One region of the Paenibacillus sp. FSL K6-1096 genome, then DNA from elsewhere that is predicted to be linked to it. Evidence: riboswitches for the same ligand, from Rfam matches in the RefSeq annotation. Region 1 holds a riboswitch; each other region holds the start of a gene.
The links. Region 1 has a riboswitch for cyclic di-GMP ahead of MHI24_RS05040 (thiamine pyrophosphate-binding protein). Riboswitches for the same ligand answer to the same signal wherever they lie in the genome.
Positions count from the first base shown of each region.

Region 2: another riboswitch for cyclic di-GMP. It lies ahead of MHI24_RS18330 (anti-repressor SinI family protein); the one in region 1 lies ahead of MHI24_RS05040 (thiamine pyrophosphate-binding protein).
Region 3: another riboswitch for cyclic di-GMP. It lies ahead of MHI24_RS19515 (transglutaminase-like domain-containing protein); the one in region 1 lies ahead of MHI24_RS05040 (thiamine pyrophosphate-binding protein).

Region 1 is NZ_CP150274.1:1,104,981-1,110,805, forward strand. It holds gene serA (phosphoglycerate dehydrogenase) at 1-986, shown strand, start outside; gene MHI24_RS05030 (WYL domain-containing protein) at 1,188-2,144, shown strand; gene MHI24_RS05035 (methyl-accepting chemotaxis protein) at 2,212-3,462, shown strand; cyclic di-GMP riboswitch class I at 3,967-4,065, shown strand; gene MHI24_RS05040 (thiamine pyrophosphate-binding protein) at 4,209-5,822, shown strand.
Region 2 is NZ_CP150274.1:4,107,391-4,113,215, forward strand. It holds gene odhB (2-oxoglutarate dehydrogenase complex dihydrolipoyllysine-residue succinyltransferase) at 1-602, opposite strand, end outside; gene MHI24_RS18325 (2-oxoglutarate dehydrogenase E1 component) at 661-3,528, opposite strand; cyclic di-GMP riboswitch class I at 4,077-4,161, shown strand; gene MHI24_RS18330 (anti-repressor SinI family protein) at 4,190-4,339, shown strand; gene MHI24_RS18335 (helix-turn-helix domain-containing protein) at 4,432-4,776, opposite strand; gene MHI24_RS18340 (TasA family protein) at 4,913-5,503, opposite strand; gene MHI24_RS18345 (TasA family protein) at 5,540-5,825, opposite strand, start outside.
Region 3 is NZ_CP150274.1:4,384,495-4,390,319, forward strand. It holds gene MHI24_RS19500 (glycosyltransferase family 2 protein) at 1-946, shown strand, start outside; gene MHI24_RS19505 (GtrA family protein) at 936-1,343, shown strand; gene MHI24_RS19510 (class D sortase) at 1,406-2,059, shown strand; cyclic di-GMP riboswitch class I at 2,184-2,265, shown strand; cyclic di-GMP riboswitch class I at 2,339-2,419, shown strand; gene MHI24_RS19515 (transglutaminase-like domain-containing protein) at 2,452-3,243, shown strand; gene MHI24_RS19520 (ABC transporter substrate-binding protein) at 3,627-4,586, shown strand; gene MHI24_RS19525 (AraC family transcriptional regulator) at 4,748-5,825, shown strand, end outside.

The DNA of each region.
Region 1 (5,825 bases):
CGCCGCTTACCCCGGAGACCCGCCATATGATCTCCCGCCCGCAATTTGAGGTCATGAAAAAAGGGATGCGCATCATCAACTGTGCCCGCGGCGGCGTAATCGACGAAATGGCGCTGGTTGAAGCAATCGACAGCGGCATTGTTGCCGGAGCAGCCTTCGACGTCTTCGAGAAGGAGCCGCCGCAGGCCGACCACCCGTTCCTGACGCATCCGAAGATTATCGTAACCCCGCATCTGGGCGCTTCGACCATTGAAGCCCAGGAGAATGTGGCGATCGACGTATCGGAGCAGGTGCTGCATATTCTGCGCAACGAGCCGTTCATCAACGCGGTTAACATTCCGCCGGTAGCTCCAAGCGTGATGAACAAGCTGCAGCCGTACTTCACCCTCGGCGAGAAGCTGGGCAGCTTCGCAAGCCAGATTACCGACGGGGCGATCCGCGAGATTCATGTGGAATATGCCGGAGATCTCTCCGATGTGGATACCCAGCCGCTCACCCGTTATGTGGTCAAGGGCGTGCTCTCCCGCCACTTCGCGGCCGATGTCAACATCGTCAATTCGATGCATCTGGCGAAGACCCGGGATGTAAATGTAGTAGTGACCAAGGCCTCCAAGACCAAAGGCTTCACTAACCTCATCACTGTAACGCTTAAGGCAGAGCATGATGAGGAACGCCTGGTAGCCGGTACTCTGCTGCAGGGCTACGGCGAACGGATTGTCAAGGTCAACAAATTCCCGGTGGATATCGCTCCGGAAGGCAATCAGATCGTTATCTCGCATAATGATAAGCCGGGGATTATCGGACATGTCGGTACGCTGCTTGGCGAGAATGATGTCAACATCGCCTCGATGCAGGTTGGCCGGACCATCGTCGGCGGAGCAGCGCTTATGCTGCTGACTGTTGACAAGCCGGTGCCGCAGGAGGTTCTGGTGAAGCTGGCCGGACTGCCTGAGATCAACACCGCAGAGGAAATCATTCTGAATTAATTCTTATGTAGTCAAAATCAAACACTCCCCCGGATTGCAGGCGCTGGCCTTGCACTCCGGGGAGTGTTTTTGCTTTTACTCTGCAATCCGGAACGCCGGGACTTGTCTTTCATTTGCGTAAACCCGTATTCTTTATTAATATATACCTTATATATGACAACCACTGACATATATAATTATTCGTTTAAGGGGGCTGCCGTGATGAGAGCTGACCGTCTGTTATCTATTCTGCTGCTGCTCCAGAGCCGGGGCAAACTCAGTTCAAGCGAGCTGGCACAGCGCCTGGAGGTCTCGGAGCGGACGATCTTCCGTGATATGGAGGCGCTGGGCACCGCCGGTATCCCCGTACTGGCTGAACGCGGCCGTGAAGGCGGCTGGAGACTGGCTGAGGGCTACCGGACCTCACTGACCGGAATGAACCCGGGCGAGATCGCCGCGCTGCTGCTGCCCGCTGATCCGGCGATCCTGCAGGCGCTGGATATGGAGGAGGAGTTCTCCTCGGCAACCCGCAAGCTTCAGGCAGCCGTAATGCGTCAGCCCTCCACGCTTACGGGCTTCCTCAGCGAGCGGGTGTATATTGACGGCGCGGGCTGGCATCCTTCCGGTGAGGTGTATCCCTGCCTCACCATCCTCCAGCAGGCCGTATGGGAGGAACGCCAGGTGCTCATAACCTATGTACGCGGCGAAGACACAGCCGAGCGGACCATCTCGCCGCTGGGGCTTGTCGCCAAACGCGGTGTCTGGTATGTTGCCGCCGATACCGCAGGAGGACTGCGGACCTACCGGGTCTCCAGGATCACCCGGGCGGAAATCACCGGCGAGCCGGTGGTACGGCCGGCGGATTTCAACCTGGCGGAATATTGGGAGGCGTCCACCGCCGCGTTCAAATCCGCACTCCCCCGTTATCCTGCCAGTCTGCTCGTGACGGCGGACACCATGAAGGAGCTTGAGCGGGAGCGTTATGTCCGCATTCTGCACCAGGAGCCGGCTGCAGACCCTGGCTGGATCAAGGCGGAGGCCGAATTTCATACCCTGGAGTCGGCCTGCAAGATCATTCTGTCCCTCAGTCCGGGTATCAGGGTGACCGCACCGGAGGAGCTGACATCCGCTGTGACTTCGGCTCTGCGTAGGGCTTCGGCATTATATGAATTCTTATAGACCAATCGCCCTATAATCCCCTATAATATTACAATACACATTAATTTTTTAGGGGGAACTTTTCATGATGGACTGGATGAGTAAGCTGTCATTGAAACAAAAGATCGTTACCGGCTGTTACCTGGTCGCCGCTTTATTCGCTGTCCCGGTGCTGATCACACTGATCCTGATGGACAGGCTGTTCGTCGGCATCATCCTTGTGGCGGTGCTGGCTGCGCTGACTTATCCGCTCTCGCGCTTCATTGAGAGAACGCTTACATCCTCATTTGATAATATCTCCAATGTGACCCACACGATCGCCAAAGGCGATTTCACCAGCCGGGCCGACGAGACCGGGTCCATGGGGGACATCAGCCGTTCCTTCAACACCATGATCGACAAGCTCAAAAAAATCCTGACGGATGCCTCCCAGATTACCCGCCATGTTATGGACGCGAGCCGCGGCATCGAAGACAAGAATGCAAACTTGAAGATCGTTATGGCACAGGTCGCCTCCTCCTCCAATGAACTGGCGCTGGGTGCCAATGAGATCTCCGGCGATATCGCAGGGATGACGGAATCCATCAAGGATATAGAGACCAAGGTTTCCAACTACACGAACTCTACCAAAGAAATGAACAGACGCTCTGTACATACATTAGAACTGGTTGAGAAGGGTCGGCAGTCTGTAGATACCCAGGCCGAAGGGATGCGGAAGAACATCCAGGCCACGCAAAAGGTCGCCGATACCATCGAGGCCCTCTCACAGAATGCCCGCGGCATTACGATGATTACGAAGACCATTACTGAAATCGCCGAGCAGACCAACCTGCTGTCGCTGAATGCCTCGATTGAAGCGGCCCGCGCTGGTGAGCATGGCCGCGGCTTCGCCGTAGTAGCCCAGGAGGTCCGCAAGCTGGCTGAAGAATCAACCGCATCCACCAAAGAAGTGTTCGGTCTGGTACGCAGCATCGAAGCGGATATCAAGCAGGCCATCGATCATATCGCCATCAACGAAGAGGTTGTCCAGATGCAGAATGAGATGATTACCGAGACAGCCCACATTTTCTCCCAGATCGTAAACAGCGTCCAATACATAACCGAGCAGATCGCCTCCTTCTCGGCAGAGAGCGACCTGATGCTGGAGAGCGCGCTCAAGATCTCCGGAGCCATCGAGAATATCTCGGCCATTACCCAGCAGACGGCAGCCGGGACCGAAGAGGTATCCGCTGCCATGAACGAACAGATTCATGCCCTGCAGTCCGTCGCCGATGAGACAGAGCGGATGACCCAGGCTGTATTCCAGCTGCAGAAGACGATTCAAATCTTCAAATTCTAGCCTTGTCAGAGACAGGCATATTTGCAGGTTCACCTGCGGATGTGCCTGTTTTTTTGCCCCAAAATGAAGATTGTTATGTAATATTCACAAATTGTTAAGATTGTGCATAACGCATAAAAATGAGCTTTGTACTTCTTGACTGCCCGCCTTTTGAGGCTATATGCTCAATGCTTTTCCAGCCACCAAACGCATGATTCTTTAGCCCTACTTTCGTTCTTCCCTCCCCTCTATCCTCTGCTAAAACCTTCTACAAGCCTAATAACCCCCCCTTGTTAATGAGTCTCAAGGCTTATAATGCATAATTCCTTGGTTCACTGATTATTTGCATTTTAAGACTTTTGGCATCCTGACAGCGCTTCATTCAAAAGTTTGAAAATCAAAATATTTATTCGTTTTAACTCCTGATTATTCGTCAAATTCCGAGCTTCTTCTCACGGGGTATATTGACAAAAGCGGAGCTAGGAATATATTGTAAAGGAAAATTCCCCTTAGCCTTATATATAACAACATACCGGGCAAAATTCTCCGAAAGGAAATGACGCAAAGCCATGGATCTACAGTCTCATTCACCAGCAATGGGACCATGACAGCCAGGTTGCTGAACAACGTTGAACGCCTATTAGCGTTCTATTGTGGTGATTCGTGCAACAGACCTGTGCTCCTTTTTCAGAGTACAGGTTTTCTATTGCTAGATAGACAAACTAACAACTTGCGGGGTGGATGTTCTGAAGACAGTTGCAGATTATATGGCTGAAGCATTACGGAATCTTGGGGTTACCCATGCTTTTGGAATCATAGGCAAGTCGATTTGTCCCATCGCTCTTAAGCTTGTTGACTACGGTATAGAATTCATTCCCGGCAGGCATGAATCCAGCTCCGGCTTCGCAGCCGGCGGCTACGCCCTTCAGACCGGCAAACTCGGCATTGCCTTCGGCACCTCCGGTCCGGGCGGAACCAATCTGCTCACCGCAGCCGCCCATGCCAAGGCCAATAATCTTCCGGTTCTGTTCATCACCGGGCATCAGTCCATTAAGGAGCTGGGCATCCCTCAGTGTCAGGATTCGACATCCTACCTGGCCGATCTGGCGGAAATGTTCAGGCCGGCTACCCTATACAGCAAGCTGGTAGAGCGGGGTGACCATTTCAGTACGATTCTCAACCATGCCCTGTCCATCGCCCTAGGTGACAAAAAAGGCCCGGTCCATCTCTGCATTCCGTTCGATGTTCAGACAGAGCGCCTGGAGGAGTGCCGGGTTGTTCTGCCCGAGCGGGAGCGGCTCGTCAGCTACCATAACTATGAACGGGTTCTGTCCGCCATTCAGACTTCCGCCAGTCCGCTGATTATTGCCGGCAAAGGGGTTAACCGCTCCGGCGCACACAAGGAGCTGGTTCAATTCGCCGAGACCTTCAACATCCCTGTAGTGACCTCCCCCGGAGGCAAAGGCGCGATTGCGGAAGATCATCCGCTCTATCACGGTCCTGTCGGAGTTGGCGGCTGTGCTCACGGCGATGAAATGATGAACAGCAGTGACCTGCATATCGTACTGGGCTCCCGGCTCAGCGATATGACCATCTGCAATCTGAAGCCGGAGAATCATCCGAAGCTACTGATCCAGTTCGATACAGATCCTACCTTTGTCGGCAAAATCCTCAGCTCCCCTGCCATCTATGTCGGCGGCGATCTGCGGGACAATCTGGAGCTGTATCTGCAGAAGACGGCCCCTTCTGCGGTTGTCAGACGCAAGCTCCCGGTTCCTCCCCGTCCGCAGGAAGAGCTGCCTGAGCTGCCCAAGCTCTCCATGGCTTCGGTGATGAGCTCGATGAGCGGGCTGATTCCATATCACAGCAAAGTATTTGTCGATGACGGCAGCCACGGGTTCCATGCGGTGAAATGGTTCAAGGTCAGGAAGCCGGGAAGCTTCATATTTGATGCCTACTTTGCCTGCATGGGCAATTCAATTGGCATGGCCATCGGCGCCAAGGCTGCCTCTCCCGAAGAGACCGTCTTCTGCATTACCGGTGACGGGTGTTTTATGATGCTCGGAACTGAAATCAACACCGCGGTTTGCAAGAATATCCCAGTAATTTTCATCGTTGTAAACAACAAGCAGCTGGATATGGCCTTGAAAGGGATGGAGAAGACAACCGGCCGCATTGACGGAACAGTATACGAGGTTCCGGTGGATGCTGTGAAATTTGCTGAATCTCTGGGCGCAGCCGGCTTCCGCTGTGAGACGCAAGAGGAATTCGCCGCCGCAGTCAGCGATGCGCTCGCTCTGAACCGGACAGCCGTTATCGAGCTGCTGACCGATCGCGATGAAGTGCCGCCTACTGCCCACCGCACGCTGGATCTCAGTTAAGCC
Region 2 (5,825 bases), 3.0 Mb from region 1:
CCGTCCTCGGCGTGCGGCGCCTTGCCCGCCGCAGCGGACGGCTTCGCCGGCTCCGGCCGCGCCGCCGGAGCCGCTGGCGCAGCCGCCTGCGGCGCAGCTGCGCTATGGCCATTCACATCGGCCTGGCCAATCCGGCCGATAGGGTCGCGGGCAGAGACCTCGCCGAGGTCGATGCCCCGCTCCCGTGCCAGCTTGCGCGCCCCCGGCGAAGCCAGGGCCGCAGCGCCGGCCGCCGCAACTTCGGCGGCGGCAGGAGCCGCAGCGGCGGGAACAGCCGCTGCTGGCGCAGGCTCGGCAGCCGCAGGCGCGCTGCCGCCCTGCGGTGCGCTGGCAGCAGCAGGTGCGCTGCCAGCAGCCCCCGCCCCGGCGGCGGTGTCAATGATGCCGATGGCTTCGCCTACGGCAACATTGTCGCCCGCCTGGCGGAGGATGGAGGAGATCACGCCGTCCTCCTCCGCGCTGATCTCCAGATTGACCTTGTCGGTCTCAAGCTCGGCAAGCACATCCCCCTGGCCGACAGTGTCGCCCTCTTTCACCAGCCATTTGTAGATCGTTCCTTCGGAAATGGATTCGCCCAGATCGGGTACTTTGATTTCGGACACAGGCCGTTACCTCCCCAAATATAGTGGATTGTATGATCGTGAGACCGTCCTGCTGCAATCAGGAGGACGGTACTGGTGCTTGCACTTGAGTATTGAGCTTCAGGGCTTCCCTGACAATCCGCCGCTGCTCGAAGGTGTGAACCTCCGCATAGCCGCTGGCCGGGCTGGAGCGCTCCGGACGGCCGATATACTGGACGGACACGTTCTGCGGAGCGATGGCGCGGAGCCGGGAATCGGCATAGGTCCAGCCGCCCATGTTCTTCGGCTCCTCCTGTACCCATACGATCTCCTCCAGCGAGCGGAGTGTGCTGAGCTGGGCAGCAAGCTCCCGTTCCGGGAAGGGATAGAGCTGCTCCATACGGAGGATATGCAGCCAGGACCAGTCTGTATCGCGTCCGGCCTCCAGCTCCGTCTGCAGATCAATAGCGACCTTGCCGCTGCATACGACCAGACGCTTCACTGCTTCCGGCTTGCTGCCCAGCAGCGGCTCAGGAAGCACCGGCTGGAAGGTTCCGGAGGCGAGGTCCGCTCCCGGCGAGGTGCTGCGCTGGTTGCGGATCAGGCTCTTCGGCGCCATGATGACCAGCGGCCGGGCATCTGCCTGCCCGCCGAGTGATGCCTGGCGGCGGAGCAGGTGGAAGTACTGCGCGGCGGAGGTCAGGTTGGCCACCGTCCAGTTCTCCTCGGCGGAGAGCTGGAGGAAGCGTTCCAGCCGGCCGCTGGAGTGCTCCGGTCCCTGGCCTTCATAGCCATGGGGCAGCAGAATCGTCAGATTGCTGCGCTGCGTCCACTTGGCCCGGCCGGCGGAGATGAACTGGTCGATAATGACCTGGGCCGCATTGGCGAAGTCGCCGTACTGCGCTTCCCAGATGACGAAGGTCTCCGGCGCGAACACATTGTACCCGTATTCGAACCCGAGCACCGAGGCTTCCGACAGCGGGCTGTTGTAGACACCGAAGGAGGCGCGGGCATCGCTGATCTGATGCAGCGGAGAATAGAGCTCGCCGTTCTCGCTGTCATGCAGCACCAGATGGCGGTGCGCGAAGGTGCCGCGCTGGGAATCCTGGCCGCTGAGGCGGATCGGAGTGCCGTCCTTCAGAATGGTAGCGAAGGCGAGGGTCTCCGCCAGCGCCCAGTCCACACGCTCCCCGTCATTCAGCGCATCCTTGCGGCGCTGCAGAATCCGTTCCAGCTTCGGATAGACCTTGAAGCCGGACGGCACACGCAGCAGCTCGCGGTTGATCTCCTGCAGGCCGGCGAGCGGGAAGGCGGTCGGGCGTTTGGCCGGAAGGTCGGCGTCCAGCGCTACAGCGGTCTTGGACTCCGTACCCTTCTGCTTGCCCTCCTTCATCTGCTCGAACGCCTGCTGCAGCACACTTTCGGTCTCGGCAATCATGGCCTTGACGTCATCCTCAGTCACTACCTTCTCACGCTGGAGACGCTCGGCGTACAGCCGGTAGACCGTAGGGTGGCTGCGTACCTTGCCGTAGACCAGCGGCTGGGTCGTATCGGGATCATCCATCTCGTTATGCCCGTGGCGGCGGTAGCCGATCAGGTCAATCAGGAAGTCCTTCTTGAACATATGGCGGTAAGCGCTGGCCAGACGGACAGCGGCAATGCAGGCCTCGGGATCATCGGCGTTGACATGCACAATCGGAATCTCGTAGCCCTTAGCCAGGTCACTGGCATAATGGGTGGAGCGGGAATCCTCGCTCTCCGTCGTGAAGCCGATCCGGTTATTGACGATAATATGCACGGTTCCGCCGTTCTGGTAACCCTGCAGCTTGCCGATATTCAGCGTCTCTGCCACAATGCCTTCGCCAGGGAAGGCTGCATCGCCGTGCATCAGCACAGCCACCGCCTTGTTCGTGTCCAGCTTCGGCAGGCCCGGGGAGCGGCGCTCCTCCTGGGCAGCACGCGTGAAGCCTTCGACCACCGGGTTGACGAATTCAAGGTGGCTCGGGTTATTGGCCAGCGTGATCCGGGTGCGTACCGTTTCGCCCTGGCGGACGGCGCGGTCGGCGCCGAGATGGTATTTCACATCGCCGGTCCAGCCGTAGTTGATCCCCATCGAGCCTTCGGAAGGGAACAGCTCCTTGTTCGGCGAATGATGGAACTCCGAGAAAATAATATCATAAGGCTTGCCCAGAATATGCGCCAGCACATTAAGCCGGCCGCGGTGGGCCATCCCCATCAGGATATGCTCTGCACCGTCATGGGCGGCAGCCCGCACAATCTCATCCAGCATAGGCACAAGGGCATCGTTGCCCTCCAGGCTGAACCGCTTCTGGCCGACAAACGTCTTGTGCAGGAAGGTCTCGAAATGCTCCACCTGAACCAGCCGCTTCAGCAGCTCCTTGCGCTCGGCGTTGTTCAGCGGGGCAGGGGAGGTCATCGACTCCGCCTGGCTGTTCAGCCAGCGCAGCTCGCGTTCATCGTGCACATGCCCGAATTCATAGGCGATGGTCTGCGTGTAGGCCTGGCGCATTCTGTGGACAGCGTCCATCGCAGTGCGTACATCCTCCGGGGCATTGTCCCAGATCAGGGAGGCGGGCATGGCATTGAGATCCTCACGGGTCAGCTCGTATGTCTCCAGCTCCAGCCATTTGGCCATCGGGTTGCTCTTGCGCTCCAGCGGGTCAATGTCGGCGGCCATATGGCCGTATATACGAATATTGGCGATCAGCTTCGAGGCCTTGACGGCCTTCTTCAGCCAGCTGGCATCGGCTGTAACCGCCGGAGCCGGAGTTCTCTCCGCATCCGGGGCCAGAGGGGGCGGGCCGGATACCGTGAACAGATCGCGGTAATGTTGTTCGACAGATGAAGGGTCCTTGACAAACTGGTCATATCTTTCCTGGATGTAGCCCAGGTTGGGGCCGTAGTATTTACTCCAAACCGTGTCACTATAGGGCTCTTTGATTGCCATGAATAGGTCCTCCTAACAGGATAAACTCCACTTCGGGCAGACAAGAGTGCCGCTTGGCGGAGTTACAATGTTTGCGGTTTCATTCTCACCTTATTGTGCTACTTTCCGGCAGGGTAATCAATTCATACTTTGTTCCAATCCGTTCGCAAAAAGGTATGATTTATCATAGAATTCATACGCAACTATCATCAATGAATTGCGTATAGCTATCCCCTTGGAAAGGGGGGCCTCCCTATATGTTTAGACATATCGATAAAATATGAATAAATAAACTTTTAGATGTTTGATTTTTGGTGAAATGGGTAATTGTTTCTATATATTGTCCCAAAGCGGGAAAAGATTCTCTAAGTATTATGTACCCTGCTGCCGGACCTTTGAACGGGATTTGGAACTATTTATACAAGCCATTGGCATTTTTAGCTAAGGTTCTTCACAACTTCACATAAAAAAATTCCAGAAATCGACACACTATTCGCACATGATCTTGTATAATGTAGTTGCGTAAGAGCGGTTTCATGTATTCATGCCAGATCCTTTCATGTAAAGGGTCCAGTTAAAGGTAAACCTGCCGAAAGGCAGGGGCACAAAGTCTCGGATCTAAAGTAGAAATACTATGATGGCCGGACTGCCTGGGGACGCGCAAATTCTAGGAGGAGATTTCTTGGATAAGTCCAACCAGGGGAATGACGAGCTGCGGGCAGTTGAATTGGATTTAGAATGGGTGTACTTGCTGATGGCTGCCCGGGAGGCAGGCATTCAGGCGGAGGAGATCCGCCGTTTCTTAAGCGAGAAGGCACTCCAGGCGATGTAGGACGGTCATCATTGCTTCGGATACATACAGAAAAGGCACAGCGTACCGGTACGCTGTGCCTTTTCTGTATGCCCTGCGGCATACAACCGCGGTTAGTGATCCTTGTGCTCCATGCGCCATTTCTGGTAATCGAGGAATTCCTTGAATTCGCGTTTGCTGATTCCGGAAGCCATCGCTTCCTGAACGAGCCGGAACCATTCCCCGTCCAGCGCCGGCTCCTCAGCCTCCGGGGGCGCTCCATACAGTACGGTGTGAATGGATACCTGAAGCGCATCGGCAATCTTCTCAATGAATTGAATAGACGGGTTCGATTGGATGTTCCGTTCCACATTACTGAGGTATGATTTCGCTACATCCGCCTTATCCGCAAGCTCGGATAGAGAGTACCCCTTCTCCTGACGGAGTTTGTGGATGCGGCTTCCCAACGTATCTGACACGATTACACGCCCTCCGTATTTTTTGCTAACAGTATAACAAAAATCCGCATCACCGACAAAAACGGAGCCGGAAGGCAAAACGGCACATCCCGCCAGAGGTCCGGGACGTGCCGCATTCATTGTGTGCCAGTTTCTGCTATTTAGCTTCCCCGATGCCCTGCAGGGCATCGAAGGTCCAGTTCAGCGCCAGGCTGTCTCCCTGAAAGGCGTTCTGGTCCTGGCCGTTGTCCACGAATTCGAAGGCGACCTTGAAGGTTTTGGACTGTGCGGCGCTGATTCCGCCCGGCAAGGCCCCAAGAGTCACAAGATCGTAGCTCGGGATATTCTTCAGATCCTTCAGCGTGACCTCGGAGAGCACATATCCGTCCGTGGAGCCGCTGGTATACGAATCCTTGAGCAGCTTGACCTTGAAGTGGGCTCCGAGATCCTGGCCCGCGTTATCCCCCTTGGCATCGGTTACGGTATAGCTGGTGGCCAGCTTGAGGAATTTGATATCCAGCGTGCCTTCATTGGACAGGGTGAAGGTGCGGACCGTATAATCGCCCGGCTTCAGGTTGCTTAAGGCTACGGGAGTATTGAAGGAAGAGCCGAGCTTCAGTGTGCCTGCCGCGAAGGTGGCCGTGCTGGTAGCGGTCGAGCTGAAGTATGCGAAGGTGCCTCCCCCGATCAGAGATAATCCCAGTGCTGCCGATGCTGCGCCAAGACCCAGTGTTTTTTTGATACCCATGATTGAATTCCTCCTTAGATTATGTTAGTTAGGGATTTACTTCTGCGTGCCTGCCTCCTGGCTGGCTTCAAAGTTCAAGGTCAGCGCCAGCGAATCGCCCTGGTAATAATTCTGCGGCTGGAGAGTCTCCTTGAAGGCGAACTGGATGGTCAGATTGTCGGAGGTGCCTGCCTTAATGCCGGACTTCTCACCGCCGAGGATGGCTCCGAGAATTCCCCGTGCGACCAGATCAGGACTCTGGCTCTCCAGATCAGCAAGGGAGATGACCAGCAGTGGTGTGGTCAATTTATCCTTGTTGACGAGGAAGGTCACAATAATATCG
Region 3 (5,825 bases), 3.3 Mb from region 1:
GTATAATGAGGAAGAAGTAATTCAGCATACCTATGAGCGGCTCAAAAAAGTAATGGATGAATGCGGAGACTCCTATGAGCTGGTGTTCGTCAACGACGGGAGCCGCGACCGGACAGCTGAGATTATGCGCGGAATCAGTAATAGCGATGAGCATGTCAAGCTGATCGACTTCTCCCGCAACTTCGGCCATCAGGTGGCGATTACGGCGGGGATGGATTATGCTGAAGGTCAGGCGGTTGTCGTCATTGACGCCGATCTCCAGGACCCGCCTGAGGTCATCCTGCAGATGATTGCCAAGTGGAAGGAAGGCTACGAGGTTGTCTATGCCAAGCGGCTGAAGCGTCACGGTGAGACCTTTTTCAAGAAAGCGACCGCCAAAATCTTCTACCGCCTGCTCAGCAGCATGACCAGTGTGGAGATTCCGACCGATACCGGAGACTTCCGGCTGATTGACCGCAAGGTGTGCGATGTGCTGCGCGGCCTGAAGGAGAAGAACCGCTATGTCCGTGGACTGGTGAGCTGGGTCGGCTTCCGGCAGACCATGGTGGAATATGTGCGGGAGGAGCGCTTCGCCGGCGAGACGAAATATCCGCTTAAGAAAATGATCCGCTTCGCGCTCGACGGCATCACTTCCTTTTCGCATAAACCGCTCAAAATTGCATCCTACGTCGGCTTCTTCCTGTCCTTCTCCAGCTTCATCTATCTGTTCCTGGTCCTATTCCAGAAGTTGTTCACCAACTGGACCGTTCCCGGGTGGGCCTCTATTGTAGGCCTTAACCTGCTCTTCAACGGCATTGTGTTGATGCTGCTGGGGGTTATCGGCGAGTATATCGGACGGATCTATGATGAATCGAAGGACAGACCGCTCTATATCGTGCGTGAGACCAGAGGGTATGAGGATACAGAGACAGAAGGTGCGCGGAAGGACAACGGTTATGCCAGATAAGGCTTGGAGTGCAGGCTTCATCCAGTTCCTGAAATTCAATGCGGTGGGTCTGCTGAACACCCTGGTTGATTTCGCCGTGTTTACGCTGCTGCATTCCATCGGGGTCTATACGACTCCGGCGCAGATCATTTCATATAGCGCAGGCACAGCCAACAGCTTTGTCTGGAATAAAAAAGTGACCTTCCGCGACCGGGGCAATGCCGGCGGAGAGGGCTTCGACCGGATGCAGCTGGTACGGTTCATTGTACTCAATCTGGTGGTGCTGGGCATTTCGGTGCTGCTGATCCATCTGTTGACTGATAGGCTTGGTATCCAGGTGCTGATTGCCAAGGTGCTGGTTACCTTCATTACAGTAATTATTAATTTCTTCGGAAGCCGAAAATGGGTGTTCAGGTGAACGGCAAATCCATCTGTTTCGGGGCGGGAGGATCACAATTCTAGAATACGGAGGCGATTGCCATGCGGAAATTATCCTATTTGATTATTCTTGCCGGGGTCCTGATTATGCTCTATCCCAAAGGAAGCGAATGGTACGAGGACCGTCAGCAGCAGAAGCTGCTGGAAGAGGCTGAACAGGCCTACAGTGACATCGCCCCCTCGGCTGCGCCTGCGGCCGCTGCGGATTTAAGCAAGCCTTACGCGGAAGTGACCCAGCTGCTGGCAGAGGAATCGGGTACGGAAGAGCCGGAGCCTTCAAAAGCGCCGGATATTAAGCTGGGCGGCAAAATATCCGCTATTATTGAAATCGGCAAAATCGATCTGAAGCTGCCTGTGCTGGAAGGTGCCACCAAAGCGAATATGAAGCATGCTGCTGCGCATATGAAAGAGACCGCACCAATCGGCGAGGTGGGCAATGCTGCTATTGCGGCACACCGCTCCAGAACGGCAGGACGGCTGTTCAACAGGCTGAATGAAGTCGGCAAGGGGGATGAGATTACACTCCTTACCAGCGGCCACGAATATAAGTACGTTGTATATGATGTATCCATTGTAGAGCCTACGGATGTATCCGTGCTGAAGGGGAATGGGGATGACAAAATCCTGACCCTGATTACGTGTGATCCGCTTGTGAATCCGACCCACCGGCTGATCATTCATGCGAAGTTAACCTGAGGCCTGCATATTAAGACTGGCTAGGTATAAAACATTAAATTTTAGTCTATTTTTGTAGGATTATAGCATTTTGGGTCTTGATAATAGAACTAGATATGGTAAGATAAAACTATCAAAAGCTAATGCACGATAACGGCAAACCTATCGAAAGGTAGGGACGCAAAGCTACAGGGCCTTCCCGTCATGGATGGCAGCCAGCTACCGAATGAAGAGGCTTTTTTTGTTTGTTCTAAACTCTGATCTAGCATTTTTTGGTAGATGACAGGACAGATAAAGCTTATACGATAACGGCAAACCTATCGAAAGGTAGGGACGCAAAGCTACAGGGCCTTCCCGCAAGAATGGCAGCCAGCTACCGAAAGGGGTTTTATCCAATGAAGAAGGTTTATTTGATGTTGGTTACACTTTTTGTGCTCGTGACTTCCGTGCAGACGGGTACCGCGCAAGCTGCTAACGCCGACACTGGCTGGTTAAATGTAGGACAACTTGATCAAGGGGTCATCGGAGTCTCCTACAATGTTCCTAAGGACAAGAAGATGAAGGTCATGATTACCAAAGATAACAACAGCTACACTTATAACCTGTACGCTTCCAGACCGACTGAGACCTTCCCGCTGCAACAGGGCAATGGTTCTTACAAAGTATCGGTACTTGAGAATACTACAGGCAACAAATACAAGGTGCTGTCTTCTGAGACTGTATCCCTGAGCATGAGTAATGCTAACGCCGTATATCTGAGCTCTGTGCAGAATGTGAAGTGGAGCTCTTCTGATAAAGCCGTTCAAAAGGCAGCGCAGTTAACGAAAGGCCTGACATCCGATGCGGACAAAGTGAAGGCCATCTATAATTACATCGTTAACAACGTGAAGTATGACTACGCTCTGGCGAACAGCGTTACAACAGACTATATCCCTAACAACGATAAAACACTGGCTACCAATAAAGGTATCTGCTACGATTATGCTTCCCTGTTTGCTACCATGCTCCGCAGCGAAGGAATTCCAACCAAGCTGGTAATGGGCAATACAAGCTATGTAACCTCATACCATGCCTGGAATGAAGTATTCCTGGACGGCAAATGGGTAACTATTGATACCACTGTTGATGCCGGACTGGGCAAGAGCAGTGCAGCAACAGGGCTGATCAAATCCGCCAGCAAATACACTCCAGCTAAATTCTATTAAGAATCGTCTTCATTATATAGGTCTTTCCGTAAGTAACCCGCTTAATCATTAAGCGGGTTATTTTTATTGAACGGTCAGGATAGTTGAACGGCTTCTCAATGTTCTGAGGGGAGGTTTACAAGGCGTCCCAGGCAGCGGCCCCGAATCCTTCTTTATTTGAAGACGACGGCCGTGCTTGCGATCTGGAACGCTTCTTCGGCATTTGATTCTGTCTGCTTATAAATGAAATAAGAGAACGGATGTTTTGTTCGGGACGATCATTGACATTTATCCAAATGAACCTTTGCGTTTTTTTCATTGTTTCCCCTGTTCACACTATCTATAATAATGCCTTGAATGATAATCATTTTCAATTAATAGAGAGAAGGAAAGGGGCAACAAGTGTGAAGAAACAACGTAGAAAGCAAATTATACTCTGGGTAGGGAGTTTCCTCCTGTTGTTGATAATATCGGCATGTACTCCTAATGCTAATAACAGCGTGTCTGATGAACAGAAAGAGGAAAGTGAGAAAACTGTTCAATATACAACGATAACAGGTAAACAGATTGAAATACCTGCAGATCCAAAACGAGTTGTTTATATTGGCCAGACAATTGGTGATTTCTTGGCGATGCATATTCCAGTTGTTGGTAACAACCTTCCCCAAGATATTCCTAGTTACTATGAAGGTAAATTTGAAGGAATCGTTGATGTTGGAAATCCTGGTGATTTAGAGAAGATTCTGAGTTTAAAACCCGATCTGATTATTAATGGTTATTACAAGGCAGAAGCAGATCATAATGAGGCATTGTCGAAAATTGCTACTACTATCCCCTTTAATCCAGCTCTTCCTTATACAGAACGTGTAAAGGAGATGGGAAATATCTTTGGCAAACAGGAAGAGGCAGCTCAACTGATTGCTAGGTTTAAAGCACAGTCGAAAGAAATGTTTGATAAGTTTCAATTAGCAGAAGGGGAGACAGCGACAGTTTTCTACCAGTTGGGTAAAACACTTTATGTTATGGGCAATCGTAGCCTGGGTGCTATTATTTATGGGGAGAACGGTTTTGCCGTCCCGCCAGCTGTACAGAAGAATATTCTTGATAAAGAAGGCGTGTCTTTCGTTAACATTTCAGAAGAAGTGCTTTCAGAATTTGCTGGTGATCATTTGTTTGTAGTTGTACAAGATGATGTTGAAAGTAAAACAGAAGCTGACCGACTGCTGCAAAGACCGACATGGACAACTTTGCCTGCAGTTAAAAAGGGAAATGTTCATGTTGTTCCCAGTGAATGGAATACAGATAATTTGTTAGCTTTGGAGCAATTGTTTGAACAGATGCCGCAATGGATGGACCAACAGTAAGAACTTATTTTGACACATTCAGTTCTTTATATCCCTAGTTTTCTAAAATTGCACAGATTCCAACTATTAAAAGCTGAACTACAGTTTGTGGTTGAAAGCAGGTCATTATATGTTACAATGACGATAATGATTCTCATTTTCAATTTTTTGGAGAGTTGCTTATGAATCTAGCATCCCTGTATATTAGGCTGCAACACTATGATAGGTTACAAGTTGACCAGATAATTCCAGTCAATAATGAGGGAATGGATGACACTGAAACCAATTTATGCACTTTATTGATAGCACTCAATCACGGCATACGACTGTATGTAGACAATATTGCAATCGATCTACGACAAGGAAGCTGCATTCTGGTTTTGCCTGTACAACGCTACACTATGGAATCAAGTAACAAAGAGGCACAGCTTGCACGCTTTACCTTTGAAAGCTTTAAAGTAGAAGGAATGACTTTGAATCCGGTTGCTCATCCACCTTTGCTTTGTGGTTACCCCTATAATCTGTTGATTTCTCAAGTCAATCGAGTATTAGGAAATGAAGCATGGATAAGTAACCAATGTTGTTCCTCTCTATCCACATCAGAAATGGCTATGATGCAAGGTAGACTTCAGCTCATTCTGGGGATGATGGCTCAGTTCGATGAGCAAGTTTCCCAGTTGCAGAACAATGAAAAGATAAACTTGGTTCAACAAACCGTACAGTATATGGAACAGCATTATGATGAGGACTTAACAGTTGAAAAACTTGCTAACATGGCTGGAATGGTCAGATGGCAATATAGTCAAAAGTTTAAAATAATGACCGGCAAAAAACCAAATGATTATTTGGTCCAATTACGTATAAACCAGGCAAAAGAACTTCTGTGTAATTCCACCGAGACATTGGGCAAAATATCTCGACAAATTGGGTTTAAGGATGAATACTATTTCAGCCGGTGCTTTCATAAATTAACTGGACACACCCCGCGTGAGTATGAGAATATTCATCTTCGTACTGGGCAAAGAACAGTTATCGATTCATTTGGCAGAAAGATTCATGTTCCCAAAGATACAACACGTATCGTGACTGATGGCAAATTTACGCTTGGAGAATTACTCGTTTTAGCCATGCCCCCTATAGGAGCGGCCATCTCTATAATGAAAGATAACGTGATTTATCACAATAAGTTGCGGAATATTCATAATATCGGGCAGTGGGCAGATCCAGATAAAATTGCACAACTGCAGCCGGAGTTCTTAT